DNA from 2 places in the Alteromonas sp. ABH4_453 genome. Region 2 is predicted to be linked to the other one. Evidence: predicted binding sites of a transcription regulator. Region 2 holds the regulator's gene; the other holds the start of a gene.
The links. Region 2 encodes sigma-54, which starts transcription at its own class of promoters, with help from an activator protein. Its sites were predicted from a motif close to GTTGGCACGNNNNTNGNNT; they were not measured.
Positions count from the first base shown of each region.

Region 1: the regulator sigma-54 is predicted to act here: its motif matches at 5,802-5,820, upstream of flhA (flagellar biosynthesis protein FlhA).

Region 1 is NZ_JBSWXP010000006.1:83,489-91,025, reverse strand. It holds gene ACXAGV_RS13035 (protein phosphatase CheZ) at 1-153, opposite strand, end outside; gene cheY (chemotaxis response regulator CheY) at 188-571, opposite strand; gene ACXAGV_RS13025 (RNA polymerase sigma factor FliA) at 608-1,339, opposite strand; gene ACXAGV_RS13020 (MinD/ParA family protein) at 1,336-2,202, opposite strand; gene flhF (flagellar biosynthesis protein FlhF) at 2,208-3,617, opposite strand; gene flhA (flagellar biosynthesis protein FlhA) at 3,647-5,746, opposite strand; gene flhB (flagellar biosynthesis protein FlhB) at 5,910-7,034, opposite strand; gene fliR (flagellar biosynthetic protein FliR) at 7,041-7,537, opposite strand, start outside.
Region 2 is NZ_JBSWXP010000004.1:242,041-249,577, forward strand. It holds gene mgtE (magnesium transporter) at 1-887, opposite strand, end outside; gene ACXAGV_RS09795 (HPr family phosphocarrier protein) at 1,061-1,333, opposite strand; gene rapZ (RNase adapter RapZ) at 1,333-2,178, opposite strand; gene ptsN (PTS IIA-like nitrogen regulatory protein PtsN) at 2,263-2,706, opposite strand; gene hpf (ribosome hibernation promoting factor) at 2,720-3,007, opposite strand; gene ACXAGV_RS09815 (RNA polymerase factor sigma-54) at 3,038-4,519, opposite strand; gene lptB (LPS export ABC transporter ATP-binding protein) at 4,593-5,318, opposite strand; gene lptA (lipopolysaccharide transport periplasmic protein LptA) at 5,321-5,866, opposite strand; gene lptC (LPS export ABC transporter periplasmic protein LptC) at 5,835-6,413, opposite strand; gene kdsC (3-deoxy-manno-octulosonate-8-phosphatase KdsC) at 6,410-6,958, opposite strand; gene ACXAGV_RS09840 (KpsF/GutQ family sugar-phosphate isomerase) at 6,959-7,537, opposite strand, start outside.

The sequences.
Region 1 (7,537 bases), on a different contig from region 2:
CAATTTTCCTACTTCAGCAAACAACTCAACATTCTCTTTCATTGAGACGGCTTCAAGTAGTGCGTTAGCTGAAGTCTTATCGCCTTCTTCAAGAAAAGCGACAAGTTGTTTTGCTTCCTCTAACGATATTGGAACGTTTACATTCGTTGACATCCAGTGAACCTCATTTATCTGGTGAGCGTCTGGATCAACCTAAACGTTCGAATATTTTATCTAATTTTTCTTTTAGTGTTGCTGCTGTGAACGGTTTTACAACATAACCGTTTACACCTGCTTGCGCCGCTGCAACGATTTGCTCTTTTTTCGCTTCCGCAGTAACCATAAGCACAGGCAAATGCTTAAGCTTGTCGTCTGCTCTTATAGCGCGAAGCAAATCGATGCCCTGCATACCAGGCATATTCCAATCGGTCACAACAAAGTCGAAATCGCCCTGTTGTAACATAGGTAATGCAGTGCTTCCGTCATCCGCTTCCTGGATGTTGGCAAAACCCAAATCTTTAAGCAGGTTTTTGATGATTCGTCTCATGGTAGAAAAGTCATCGACCACGAGAATTTTCATGCTTTTGTCCAAAATAGCCTCCAGTGAGGGGTTAATTGTTATTAATCTCTATTCTTCGTCAGCTTGCCACGACTTCATTCGTGATTTGAGTTTTAACATGGCTTGACTATGAATTTGACTGACTCTCGACTCGCTTACATCAAGAACTTCGCCTATTTCTCTTAAGTTTAGTTCTTCATCGTAATAAAGTGAAAGTACAATCGCTTCTCGCTCAGGTAATGTCGTAATTGCATGGGCAAGCGCTTTTTGAAAAGCACCCTGCATTAAATCTTCTAACGGTGCGTCACTACCTCTACTTTGTTCAGTAGTAATAACATCTTCCGACACACCTAAATCTTCAATACCCACCAGCTTTCCGGCATTTACTTCATTAAGCATCTGGTGATAATCCTGCAAGCTTACGTTAAGCTTGTCAGCAATATCAGAATCTCGTGCATCGCGCCCTGTCTCGCTCTCTACTTGAGATATCGCTTCCGTTATGGCGCGGCCGTTACGGTGAACAGAACGCGGGGTCCAATCACCTTTTCGTATTTCGTCGAGCATGGCACCACGGATCCGAATTCCTGCAAAGGTTTCGAAACTTGCGCCTTTAGAGCCGTCAAAGTTTCGTGCGGCTTCTAGCAACCCAATCATGCCTGATTGAATAAGGTCATCAACAAGTACGCTGGCAGGCAGTCGCGCAATCAAATGATGCGCAATTCGCTTTACCAGAGGCGCATGTCTTTCGACTAACTGCGATTTATCTGTTTGTTGTTGATAAGCGGCTGCCTTGCTGTTCAACGCTGACTTCCTACGGCTTTTTCTGCAACTAATTGTTCAATGAAAAACTCTAAGTGTCCACCGGGCTGCGCTGGAATTGGCCACGTAAGTGCTTTACTTGCCAACTTAGTTATCGCTACTGCTGCCGGAGAGCCTGGAAAGGCGTCAACAATAGCAGTTTGCTTGCGCACCGCCTTGCGAATATTCTCGTCGAATGGCACTGTCGCCACTAATTCTAGAGCAACATCGAGAAAACGCCCTGTCACTTTGCTTAATTTGCTAAATAATTCCTGACCTTCACGCACATCGCGAACCATATTGGCTACGACTTTGAAACGAAAAACTCCGTGCTCGCGGTTAAGAATTTTTATTAGTGCGTAAGCATCTGTTAAAGATGTTGGTTCATCGCATACAACGACCATGATATCTTGTGAGGCCTTTGAAAAGCTCAATACCATGTCTGATATGCCTGCCGCGGTGTCGACGATTAGCACATCTATCTGAGAGCGTAATTCGCTAAACGCTCTGATCAAACCAGCGTGTTGCGTTGGTGAAAGCTCTGCCATTGACTGCGTGCCTGATGTGGCAGGCGCAATCTTAATGCCGTGAGGACCGGTCACTAACACTTCGTCCAACGTGCATTCTCCAGAGAGCACGTGAGATAGGTTTTTCTCAACCCTTAGCCCTAACATGACATCTACGTTGGCAAGGCCAAGGTCAGCGTCAAGAACCATTACTCGCTTACCCTGCTTCGCCATCGCGATAGCGGTGTTCAGTGTAATGTTCGTTTTACCTACGCCACCTTTACCACCAGTGACGGCGATTACTTTGATTAACCGTGATTGCTTCATTTTTCTTAAGCTACTCGCTTGATCGTCAATCATACTGCTTATGCTGTTTTAATTGCGTTGTTACTACTAGTATGATTCAAACCGTACTTTTTATAAAGCTTTGCAGCAGCGGAAACCAAAGATTTCGCTTCTGCAATCTTAATGTCTTCAGGCACTTTTTGACCATCGGTGACATAACTAACCGGTAGTTGGTATTCAACTGCTGCACTAAGCACCTCTCCCAAAGAGTAGCATTCATCTAACTTTGTGAAAATACAGCCACTTAGTTCAATATCATCATACGCCTGAATAATTCTCTGCAAAGCAGGATATTGCGTATTCGCTTGCGCTACCAAATATTTTTTTACTTTTGGCATTTGGCCGTTGTCGAACTGCTTAATTTGCTTAATTAATCGACTGTCACGTTGACTAAAACCTGCTGTATCAATCAATACTAGTCGCTTATGGCGAAGTTGGAATAATAAATCAGCCAGTTCTTCACTAGTCTGTGCTTTTCTCACCGTGCAGCCAATGATCTTTCCGTATGTCGCTAGCTGCTCATAGGCTGCAATTCTATATGTATCTATAGTGATCATTGCAACCGACTCTGCACCATATTTCTGCGCATAACGGGCTGCAAGCTTCGCAACAGTAGTTGTTTTACCGGTACCGGTTGGTCCTACCAGTGCAACAGCACCTTGTGCACTAAGTATATCGTTTCCAGTAACATTTATGCGATTAGCCAATAGGTTAAGAAGATAAACCCATGCGTCACGTTCGTTGTAGTGGGCTGGTGTATAGCTAATAAGCTGTGTTGCAAGCGCGCTACTTAAACCCATATCAGTTAATCGCGTCACTAGGTATTGATGAACAGGTTTTTGACGCTTGTTCTTCGCTTCCATTAAATCGGCAACTTGATACTGTAATACATCGCGAAGTGAAGCTAACTCTTCTTTGATTTGTGCAAGTTCTGCCGACTGAGATACCGACGTTTCGCCCATGCTTGAGGCTTGATGTTCTGGGAAAGCGTGTTGACTAACAGTATCTTCAACAGATGATTGATTTTCTATATCGTCAATAAACGCCTCTGAAAAGTCTAAGTGCGAAGCAATTTCATTAGCGTGCTTAGCGTTTGTTGTCATTGGTTGGTTAGATTGCGCGGGACTCGCTACACTATTAGTTCCACCGTGCTGCTTTTCTAACAGGGCTTTCAGGCTATCAGGCCCGTCATCACCAATGATTTCGCTTAGGCTAGGCACAGCCTTTTGACCAGGTGTTTTAGCAGCGGCTTGTGGCGCCGCCTTGGGCGTGAAAAGCTTGGCTTCAGGCTCTTTGTCGTAGGCTGCTACAAGTTCAATGCCGTCAGCGACTTTGCGATTTGACATGATCACAGCGTCACTGCCCAATTCAGCTTTAACTTGGCTTAACGCCTCACGCATATCTTTGCCGAAGAAACGTCTAATTTTCATTGCAACCTCTCCAATCACCCAGTGTCAGATTATTGACCGACCGAACTGACTATTTTTATTTGTTTGTCGTCAGGCACTTCCTGGTATGAAAGAACATGAAGCCCAACAACAGAATACTTTAAGAAGCGAGACAGAACGGGTCGCAACATGCCAGAGGTAAGGAGCACTGCAGGTTCTCCCTCTAACTCTTGCTGCTGGCTGGCTTGCTGCAATGATTTTTGCAACTTGTCTGCCAGACCTGGCTCTATGCCAGCGCCATCTTCGCCACCTGCTTGTAGTGACTGGTGCAACATCTGTTCCAACTCTGGCGCCAAGGTTATGACAGGTATCTCTTTTGCCCCCTGGGTAATTTCTTGAACGATAAGGCGCTTGAGTGCTATACGTACCGCAGACACCAGTACATCTGGGTCTTGGCTACGCGTACCGTACTCGCTAAGCGTTTGCACGATAGTACGCATATCTCGAATAGGTACGCCTTCAAAAAGCAAGGTTTGCAGCACTTTGACTACTGTACTTAATGGCAAAATATCCGGCACCAAACCTTCAACCAATTTAGGGTGCTGTTTGGCCAGCATATCCAGAAGCTGTTGGGCCTCTTCATGCCCTAGTAACTGATACGCGTTATTGGAAAGCAACTGACTTAAATGCGTGGCGACAACCGTAGCTGCATCTACAACGGTATATCCCAGGGTTTGCGCGTGCTCACGCTTATTAGGCTTTATCCATACTGCATCTAAGCCGAACGCAGGGTCTTTAGTCGCACGCCCCTCTAATTTACCGAACACTTGACCAGGGTTAATCGCAAGCTCTTCATCGTGACTAATAACTGAATCACCAATGGTTACGCCTAGCATAGCAATCGTGTAAGTATTGGGTTCAAGGTCTAAGTTATCGCGGATGTGAACAGGTGGAATAAGGAACCCCAGCTCTTGCGATAATTTTTTACGTACGCCTTTGATACGCGTTAACAACTCACCGCCTTGGGATTTATCGACAAGTGGAATTAAGCGATAGCCCACTTCCAAACCTATGGTATCAACTTGCTGAACATCATCCCAACCTAACTCTTTTACTTCAGGCGCGACCGATTCGTCTTTTACCACGTTGTCAGGAACTTTAGGCTCTGCCGCTTTTTTCTTGGCTTGAACCGACTGAAAATAAGCAAAGCCAGCAATTAAGAATGAAAAGCCCAAAAAGGCAATATGGGGCATGCCTGGGATGATACCCATAACAAACAAAACGCCTGAAGCAATATACAGCGCTTGGTTGTTACCAAGCTGTCCACGGATCTCTTTACCCATTTCTTGGGTTTCATTCTCGCGGGTCACGATAATGGCTGTGGCTACCGAAAGTAGTAATGAAGGTATCTGCGCCACCAAACCATCACCAATAGTCAAAATTGTATAGATTTCTATGGCGTTTCCGAATGATAGCCCATGCTGAATCATGCCAATGAATAGACCACCGACAATATTAATCAGCATGATGAAAAGACCAGCAACCGCGTCACCTTTTACAAATTTTGACGCACCGTCCATCGACCCGTAAAAGTCAGCTTCAGCGGTAATCTCTTCGCGGCGCTGTCGCGCTTGATCTTGGTCTATATAGCCAGCATTCAAGTCGGCATCAATTGCCATCTGCTTACCAGGCATAGCGTCCAAGGTAAAGCGAGCACTTACCTCTGAAATACGCCCGGCACCTGCGGTCACAACTTTAAAGTTGATAATAAGAAGGATAGCAAACACAACAATACCCACGGCATAGTTACCGCCGATAACAACCGCACCGAAGGCTTCAATCACTTTTCCTGCAGCGTCACCGCCCTCATGCCCATAAAGTAAAACAACCCGCGTTGAAGCGACGTTTAAGGCAAGTCGTAAAACCGTAGCAATCAGTAACACTAAGGGAAATATGCCAAAATCGACGGGCTTTTGCGTTAAAACTGCTACCAAAATGATGACGAGAGACAATGCAATATTAAAACTAAACAGCACGTCCAGTAAGAATGGCGGCATAGGCAAAATAACCATGCCCATAATTGCCAAAAGGACGATGGGTGCGCCTAAACCACTGGTAAAATTTTGCAGCTGATTTTTATCGAATCGCTGAAGATAACCGGATAACTGCATGGCTTGGTGTCTCTCTATCAGAAAATTGACGCTTTATGTGACTCTTCAAATGGGTTTTCAACTAACGTGCCAGCTTTATAGAAAGAGAAATTTAGATTCGACTAATCGCGATGAAATTAGCGTCACATCTAAATCGGTGAAAAATTTCAACCTATTAAGTGAATTAGCGTCGATACTCAGGTGGTATTGGCAAATCTCGTTTAAGTGGCTTAGGACGCTTCCCTTTCCCTGCCCTATGTGCTTTAAGCTGATAAACATGTGCTAGCACCTGCGCTACCGCCATAAACAAGGCGTTAGGGATTTCGTCGTCCACTTCAGTGGAATAGAATATGGCTCGCGCTAACATGGGTGAAGGGATCAGCGGCACGTCGTTAGCGGTAGCAATTTTTCTGATGTGCATTGCTAACTCATCAGCACCTTTAGCTACTACAACGGGCGCTCTTACCCCTTTTTCGTCATATTTAATGGCAACAGAAAAGTGAGTGGGGTTGGTCACGACAACGTCTGCTTGTGGTACTTCCTGCATCATCCGCTTAGTTGCCGCCTGATATTGCAAGCGGCGAATACGACCTTTGACCATGGGGTCGCCTTCCGCGTTTTTGCGCTCGTCTTTAACCTCTTGCTTGGTCATTTTCATTTCTTTGTTGTGCTTATACATTTGATAAGGCACATCAATGAGCGCAATAGGGATCATGCCGCACACTAAAATAAGAAACGCCCACTTAAGCATATCGAGCGCGTGAAAGATGTTTCCCGGATATAGCTCCATATCTAAATGCAGCGCTTCATCTTCGAAGAACAGTAACGCTCCGATAGCCATACCAATTATGACCACCACTTTTGCAATAGACTTAAGTAACTCTACCAAGCCATTCGTGCCAAACATGCGTTTGAAGCCTTGAATGGGGCTCATTTTTGAGCCCTTAGGTTTTGCACCTTCCCAGGTAAAGTTGTAGCCTCCAAGCGCGATTGAGCCATAGATACCCGCTATCATAGCAACGACCATGTATAGCAGCACGGCAGGGCCTACCGCCGAAAAAGCTTCTCCCCAGGCGCCAAACATGTGGGTAATATCATAGGTTTCGTCACGAGAGAGAATGAACATTCTCTGAGTAAGTTTAAAAACAGATTCAGCAATCCACCCGCCCACAAACAAAAACATAAAAGCACTGACGATAAGTACTAGGGTCGTAGAAAGTTCACGGGAACGGGCTAGCTGCCCTTTTTTTCGGGCATCTTCGAGTTTTTTCCCCGTGGGGTCTTCTGTTTTTTCGCTTGAATCTGCCATGTTTTCCTACGAACAAATATTCAATAGTTCACACATAAACTGCTCAGCTCTGAACCATTGGGTTTCGAAGTGTGCAGTAAAGTTATCAAGAGTTATCCAAATAATCAGTAAGCCCATTACCTGAGCAATGGAAAAACCAATACTAAAAATGTTTAGCTGTGGTGCAGCTTTGGTCATTACGCCAAACGCCAAATTCACGATTAAAAGCGACACGATTGGCGCTAGAGACAGGGTCACTGCCGATATAAACATCCAACCGCCCCAATGGGCAATATCGCGGAACTGTTCAGCGGTCCACCATGCTTCGCCTATGGGAAACGCCTCGAAGCTCATTACTATCATTTGAATCATGGACAAGTGCCCATCCAAGGTCCAAAACAACAAGGTGGCTAATATCAGATAAAATTGGCCCACTGCGGGCACGTTAATACCGTTTACCGGGTCAACGATTGACGCAAACCCCAAACCGGTTTGCATGGCTATGATTTGGCCTGCAATGACGA
Region 2 (7,537 bases):
AAATTAACTGCCAGCCACACGGAGCGGCGTTTAGTACTTTGCATAACCGGTGCAAAGGTATCTTCATCATCATCAAGACCCGCCATACTCATCATTGAGTGCTCGGCGTCCTCACGAATAATATCAACCACGTCATCAATGGTAATTCGGCCCACTAAGCGATGGTTTTCATCTACAACAGGTGCTGAAAGCCAATTGTATCGCTCGAACAGGCTTGCCACTTCATCGTCTGGCATATTCACAGGAATCGCTTCAGATTCCTCGTCCATAACGTCAGACACTTTATCGTCGGTATCTGCGGTGAGTAAACGGGTAACTGGCACAATACCAACAAGGTTATCAGTTCGATTTACTACGTAAAACGTATCTGTATTCTCTGGCAGCTCGCCTTTTAAACGGATATAGCGCAAAACCACGTCAATGGTTACATCTGGTCGCAGGGTGATGGTGTCGGTGTTCATGATGAAACCAGCGGTTTCTTCACCGTAAGACAGCGCTTGCTCTGCACGTACGCGGTCTTGTGCATCCATTGAATCAAGAATGTCTGCCAATACAGGTTCAGGAAGGCTACTCAGCGTTTCTGCCAAGTCATCGGTATCCATTTCTTCAAGTGCATCAACCACATTGGCGGGGAGCATCTTTGTGATAATACCGTTTCGAACATCATCAGATAGCTCTTCTAAAATATCACCGTGAAAGTCGCTATCAATCAGCTCCCATAACTCATCACGGGTCCTGCTAGGGCTAGACTCGAGAATATGAGCAACGTCTGAAGGGGGAAGTTCAAGCAGAAGCTTACGTACAGATACAAATTGACCGTTTATCAACGCTGCGTTAAGTGCGCGTAATTGGGTTTGTACGTATTTAGAAACAAGCGCTTCTGCCATAAGGCGTTATTCCTACTAAGCTGATATGGAAAATAAAGGCTGTGTAGCCTAAGTGTGCGTAGAATATCGCAATTATATTGAGTCTGTCATGATAATTGCGTGGCTTTTACGCAAGAATTTGGAATTACTAAGCTAGCTGTTGATTAATTCATCAAGGAATATTCGGGTTGAGACTATTCGTCTTCGTTAAATCTGCCCTCAATAAGCTCTTCTATGGCAGCAAGTGCATCGACCGCGCCATCACCATCGACAATAACATCTACCTGTTCGCCTTGGTGACTTTCCAGCATCATCAAGCCTAAGACGCTGCTTGCATCGGCTTCTTTATCGCCTTTTTTTAAAATGATTTTGGCATCAAACTGATTAGCAAGCTGAACCAATTGCGTGGCTGCTCTCGCGTGTAAGCCTAGTTTATTGACGATGGTAAGCGTTTTTTGAATAGTCATTACTGGTTCAACTCTCTGTGACGAATTTGAACATCAGGATGTATTTCGCTGAAGGTTTTTGACAAGGTTTGGGCAATGTAGACAGAGCGGTGTTGGCCACCAGTGCAGCCAATCGCTACGGTTACGTAACTTCTATTATTGCGTTCTAAATGAGGCAGCCATGTCGTTATTAAATTCTGAATTTGCCAAATGAACTTGGTCACTACAGGCTGCGACCCCAAAAATACTTCTACTGGTGCGTCTAATCCGGTCAGATGTTTAAGGTCGGGCTCCCAATGGGGGTTAGGTAAAAAGCGGGCATCAAAAACGTAATCCGCATCTTTAGGAATACCGTGCTTAAAGCCAAACGACTCAAACACAAGCACAAGGCGTGAGCTTTTCTTACCCAAAATACGCTCTCGAATTAACTCTGCCAGTTGGTGAATGGTAAGCTTATCTGTGTCTAAATATAAATCTGCGCGTTCAGCAATAGGAGCAAGTAGGGCAGACTCGGCTTTAATGGCTTCTGAAAGCGATTTATTAAGCTTGGCGAGAGGGTGAAGACGACGTGTTTCGCTAAAACGCTTAACCAGAACATCATCGCTCGCGTCAATGTAAACAATGGTCATCGACCACGAAGAAGGCAGGTAGTCTAGAATTTCGACCAAATCGTCAGGATTTTTAGGTAGGTTTCTCACATCGATACTTACCGCGACCTGATCGTACTCGTCAACAACTGTATGGGTTAAGGTGGGAAGTAAGTTTACCGGGATATTATCAACACAGTAATAACCTAAATCTTCCAATGCGCGAAGTGCGACAGACTTACCAGACCCCGAACGACCACTGATTATTATCAGCTTCACCTACTTTCTCCCTAATACTCTGGTTTTATCACATACGCGTTGTTGAATTAGGCACCTACTAAACGGTTAATAGGCGCTTAATGTTTAACTTATTGCAGATAGAATATCGTCACTTGTCGTTGCGCGACGTATTGCTTTAATCGTTTCTTTGTCGCTTAGTTTACCAGCCACGGTGGCCAGCGTTTGAAGGTGTCCTTCGGTTTGTTCCTCGGGAACGAGTAGCGCAAAAAAGATGTCTACGGGTTTCTCGTCAAGGGCATCGAAGTCAATTGCTGGCGTGCTGGTTACAACAATGGCAATCACTTTCTCAAGGCCCGGCAGGCGTCCATGGGGCAGGGCGATACCATTGCCAATGCCTGTACTACCCATACGCTCTCGAGCCATCAAACTGTTGAGTACCGTTGCCTGATCAATGTTCTCGTTTTGCTTGGCAGCGATATCAGCGATGATCTCAAGAATTCGCTTTTTACTATTACACTGAACCGCACACTCGGTGCGGTCCAGACTTACGATGGCTTGTATATCCATGCTCAATTAACTACTAATGTTTTTTCAGTTTTTCCTTATGCTTGATTACCTGCCGGTCGAGTTTATCAACCATGCTGTCAATCGCCGCATACATGTCGGTATTTTCTGAGGATGCGAATACTTCAGCGCCACTTAAATGAACGGTCGCTTCGGCTTTTTGATTTAATTTTTCAACGTTCAGGATGACATGCACATTAGAAATGTGATCAAAGTGACGTTCAAGTTTGCTGAACTTCGTATCGACATAATTACGCAAAGAGTCGGTGATTTCGACATGATGACCAGTAAGGTTGATTTGCATATTTCGTCTTCCTTATATTATTAAGCCCGTTTAAATAAGGCTTTTGCGTTGGTTCGACGGCGGGATCGATAACGATTCCCGGTATTTTGCTATTGTTCGCCTAGCGACTTTTATGCCTTGCTCGGCCAACAATGAAGCAATCTTGCTATCACTTAGCGGCTTACTAGGGTTTTCCGCAGCCACTAACTTCTTGATCAATGCACGAATCGCTGTAGATGAACACTCACCACCGGACTCGGTTGCTACGTGGCTTGAGAAGAAATACTTCAATTCAAAGATGCCACGGGGCGTATGCATATACTTCTGCGTTGTCACGCGCGAAATAGTCGACTCGTGCATATCTACCATTTCTGCGACATCATTTAGCACCATTGGTTTCATCATTTCCGGGCCGTGCTCAAAAAAGCCCATTTGCTGCTGCACAATGCAATTTGCAACCTTCATCAAAGTATCGTTGCGAGATTCAAGGCTCTTAATGAACCACTTGGCCTCTTGCATGTGTGAGCGGATGAATTGCGAGTCACTACTGTTTTTGGCACGGCGACTCATGGCAGCGTATTGCTGGTTTACACTTAACTTAGGCAAACTGTCAGGGTTCAGCTCAACCACCCAACGGCCATTTTTCTTGGTTACTGAGACATCAGGAATAACGTACTCAGGCTCTTTAGTAACTAAAGCACTACCTGGGCGAGGATTCAAGGTTTGGAGTAAACGCATTGCTTCGCGCAGCTGATCTTCTTTCAATCGGCTCTTACGCATTAGCGTGCGGTAGTCTTTACTACTCAGTAAGTCTGAATATTCTTCGATAAGTTGCTTCGCCTCTGTAAGCCAAGGCGTATCGTCTGAAAACTGACGCAACTGCACCATAAGACACTCTTGAGGTGTACGAGAACCTGAACCAATGGGGTCGAACATCTGAATGCGTTTGAGCACGCACTCTATTTCGTCCATTTCGATAGGCTCTTCTAGATCATCGTCGTTGACCGCTTCTAAGATATCGTCAAGAGTAACGGTTAAATAGCCTGATTCGTCAATTGAATCGATGATTGCTGTAGCGATGGCGCGGTCATTATCTGAAAAGTGAGTGAGGCGCATTTGCCAAAGAAGATGTTCTTGGATGTCTTCTGTGGTCTCACCTTGGAAGATTTGTTCATCATCATTAGAAGGACCAGGTGCTGGCGCGGAAGAAGCCGAATAATACTCATCCCAGGTACTGTCGATAGGTAGCTCATCGGGAAGATCATTTTTCTCCAGTGCATCTCCTGCTTCTAGCGTATCGCTTGATGCTGAAGCTGTAGCTTCAGCCGCGCTATCGTCACTATCGACATTATTCTTTTCTACCTGCGGCTCGTCGTTACCTTCTTCCACTTCTAAAAGCGGATTTGAATCGAGGGCTTCTTGTATCTCTTGCTGGAGATCAAGTGTAGAAAGCTGCAGCAGTTTAATAGCCTGCTGAAGCTGAGGTGTCATTGTAAGTTGTTGGCTAAATTTTAGCTGTAAAGATGGTTTCATCTACGTCTTATTTAAATGCTCTAAATTAAATATACCAGAGCGAAACTGAAAAATGACAATTAGGTTACACTAACTATAGCCTGAATTGTTCGCCTAGGTATACGTCCCTTACTTTTTGATTACTTAAAACCTGTTCCGCAGTTCCTTGCGCAATAAGCTCGCCATGACTCACAATGTACGCTTTTTCACAAACATCCAATGTTTCACGTACGTTATGGTCCGTGATAAGGATACCAATACCCCTATCTCGCAGATGCTGTATTATCTTCTTTATATCATTAACTGATATTGGATCAACACCGGCAAATGGTTCGTCTAACAAAATAAATTGTGGTTTTGCTGCCAGAGCGCGGGCAATTTCAACGCGGCGCCGTTCTCCCCCTGACAAACTCATCCCGGTACTATTACGTATATGGTTGATATTAAATTCATCAAGTAGGGCGTCTGCTTCTTCTTCTTGTTGTTGTGAATTTAAATCTTTACGGGTCTGCAAAATGGCCATGATATTTTCATGTACCGTTAGCTTTCTAAAAATCGATGCCTCTTGCGGGAGATAACCTATACCACGGCGTGCACGCTCATGCATTGGCTGATGAGTAAGCTCATTGTCATCAATTTCGATCTTACCTTTGTCTAAGTTGACCAAACCGACAATCATGTAAAAAGTAGTAGTCTTACCAGCGCCGTTGGGGCCAAGAAGACCGACAATTTGACCAGTAGACACTGAAAGACTTACGTCGCGCACTACCTGTCGCGATTTGTACGATTTAGCAAGGTTTTTAGCGCTCAAAGTTGCCATTGCTATTCATTGTCCTCATTATCTTTCTTAGACGATGTTTTTCGAATGGTGTCAGGAGTAAACACTGTGGTTACACGACCTTCACCATCTTCACCGGAGCCACCCGTTGCAAGCAATTGTTCAGTAATCATATCAAATGTAATCTTATCACCTTGCACCTTACTGGTATCTTGCTGTAGCTCAGCGTTGCCCGCCAAAGAAATGGTGCGATTGACTACTTCATAACGAATTTCATTGGCTTTTGCTGATACCGGTGTGCCGTCTTCTAGTGATTGAGAATAGCTTGCAGGGTTCCCTCGGGCGATGAATATTTCACGGCCGCTGCCATCTGTAGCTATAACTTCTACCTCATCAGCTTCGATTAGGAGTGAACCTTGGGTAATAAGTACATCTTCCTTGTACAGCGCTGTTTTGTTTTTACCATCAATAAACTGGGTGTTTGACCCTATCTTAATGGGTTGTGAAAAATCGTCTTCACTGGCAAGCACCGCACCACTAGCGATGGCAAGCATAAAACTAGTTGCTAGGGGAATAAGTCGTTTGTACATGATCTAAAAGCTCGTATTCTTGTGTGCGTAAGTTCGCGTTAAACCCATTACTTAAAATAAGGTATTGTGTACCCAGTATCTCAACGGGTTGATCAGATGTCATTTGTTTCGTTTCTAAATTTATCTGTATGTATTCGGTTGATAAACTTTTGACAAAATCATCGCTGGTTTGATTTTCAATAACAACGCTATTTTCAAGTTGGATTAGTTCATTGTTATAAAGCGTTCCCTCTTGTGCTGTTACAACCCAGGGTGATGAAGCGTTTTCCGTATACAATGTATACTTTGGCTGTTGAAATAAAACAAAACCCAACTGGTCGTAGTGTTCCATCGACTCTGCAAAGACTTTGTGGTTCAACTCACCGTCTTGATTGTACAACGTAGTCGTTAGGTTTTTAGCCTTATATGCTGGCTTCAATGCGTCATTTTCGCTACTGCCTTGAGTTTCAGGCTGCTCTTCCATCCACGTAGGGATGTACATCAAAAGCGCTAAGATAAATAGCGCCGATATACTTAAACCTAAGCGATTGAAGCCAAATAGGCTCATACACTCGCTCCAAAAATCTCGTTTGCTACCCCTTTGGCTTGCAAAATAGTGTCTGATATTTCTCTCACCGCACCGAACCCACCTGGAAGTGTAGTGATCCAGTTCGCTTGTTTTGCAACAAAAGGGTGAGCATCTGCAACCGCAATTTTCACTGCAACATGCTCATACATACCTGTGTCAGGCATATCGTCTCCTACGGCGGCAACTTCGCTTGAGTTCAACCCAAGGCTTTTCATTAACTCGCCGAGCGCGTCTGCTTTGTTTTCTTCACCCTGAATAATGTGTGCTACGTTTAGCGCTTTCATTCTATTTTTTACTATTGCTGAGCGTCGCCCAGTGATAACTGCGACATTCACACCATTGCTTACTAGCGCTTTTACACCATATCCGTCGCGTGTGTGAAAGGCTTTAAGTTCTTCACCCTCATTGCCTAAGTAAATGCGACCGTCAGAAAACACGCCATCTACATCACACACCAGTAGCTTAATATGCGCTAGCTTTTCAAAAAGCCCTTGGTCTAGATCGGTATATAAGGTTGTCGTCATTTAGAGTACTCCTGCTTTCAGAAGCATGTGCATATTGAAGGCTCCGACAGGGTTGCGCTTTTCATCGGTAACCATTAATGCGCTTATCTTATGGGTTTCCATTAGATTTAGGGCTTCTACAGCTAGCTGATCTGCTGTGGTTGTTTTGCCGCCTTTGGTCATCACATCTTCTACTGTCGCACTGTGTACATCTATACGGGCGTCGAGGATTCGGCGTAAATCACCATCAGTAAACACGCCCGTTAACGAACCATCGGGTGCGATAACACCAGTCATGCCTAGGCCCTTTTTAGATATTTCCAAAAGCGCGTCAGCAACAGATGCATTTAAAGTTACTAGTGGGATATCGCTGCCACTTAGCATGATATCACTCACTTTAAGCAACAGTTTTCTGCCCAAACTACCGCCGGGGTGCGACAGCGCAAAATCATCTGACGTAAAGCCTTTTTGGTCGAGTAACGCCACCGCAAGGGCGTCGCCCATAACCAAAGTGGCTGTTGTGCTTGACGTAGGGGCAAGACCTAGTGAACAGGCTTCTTTTTCGACGCTAATATCAAGTACGACATCTGCGTGCTGACC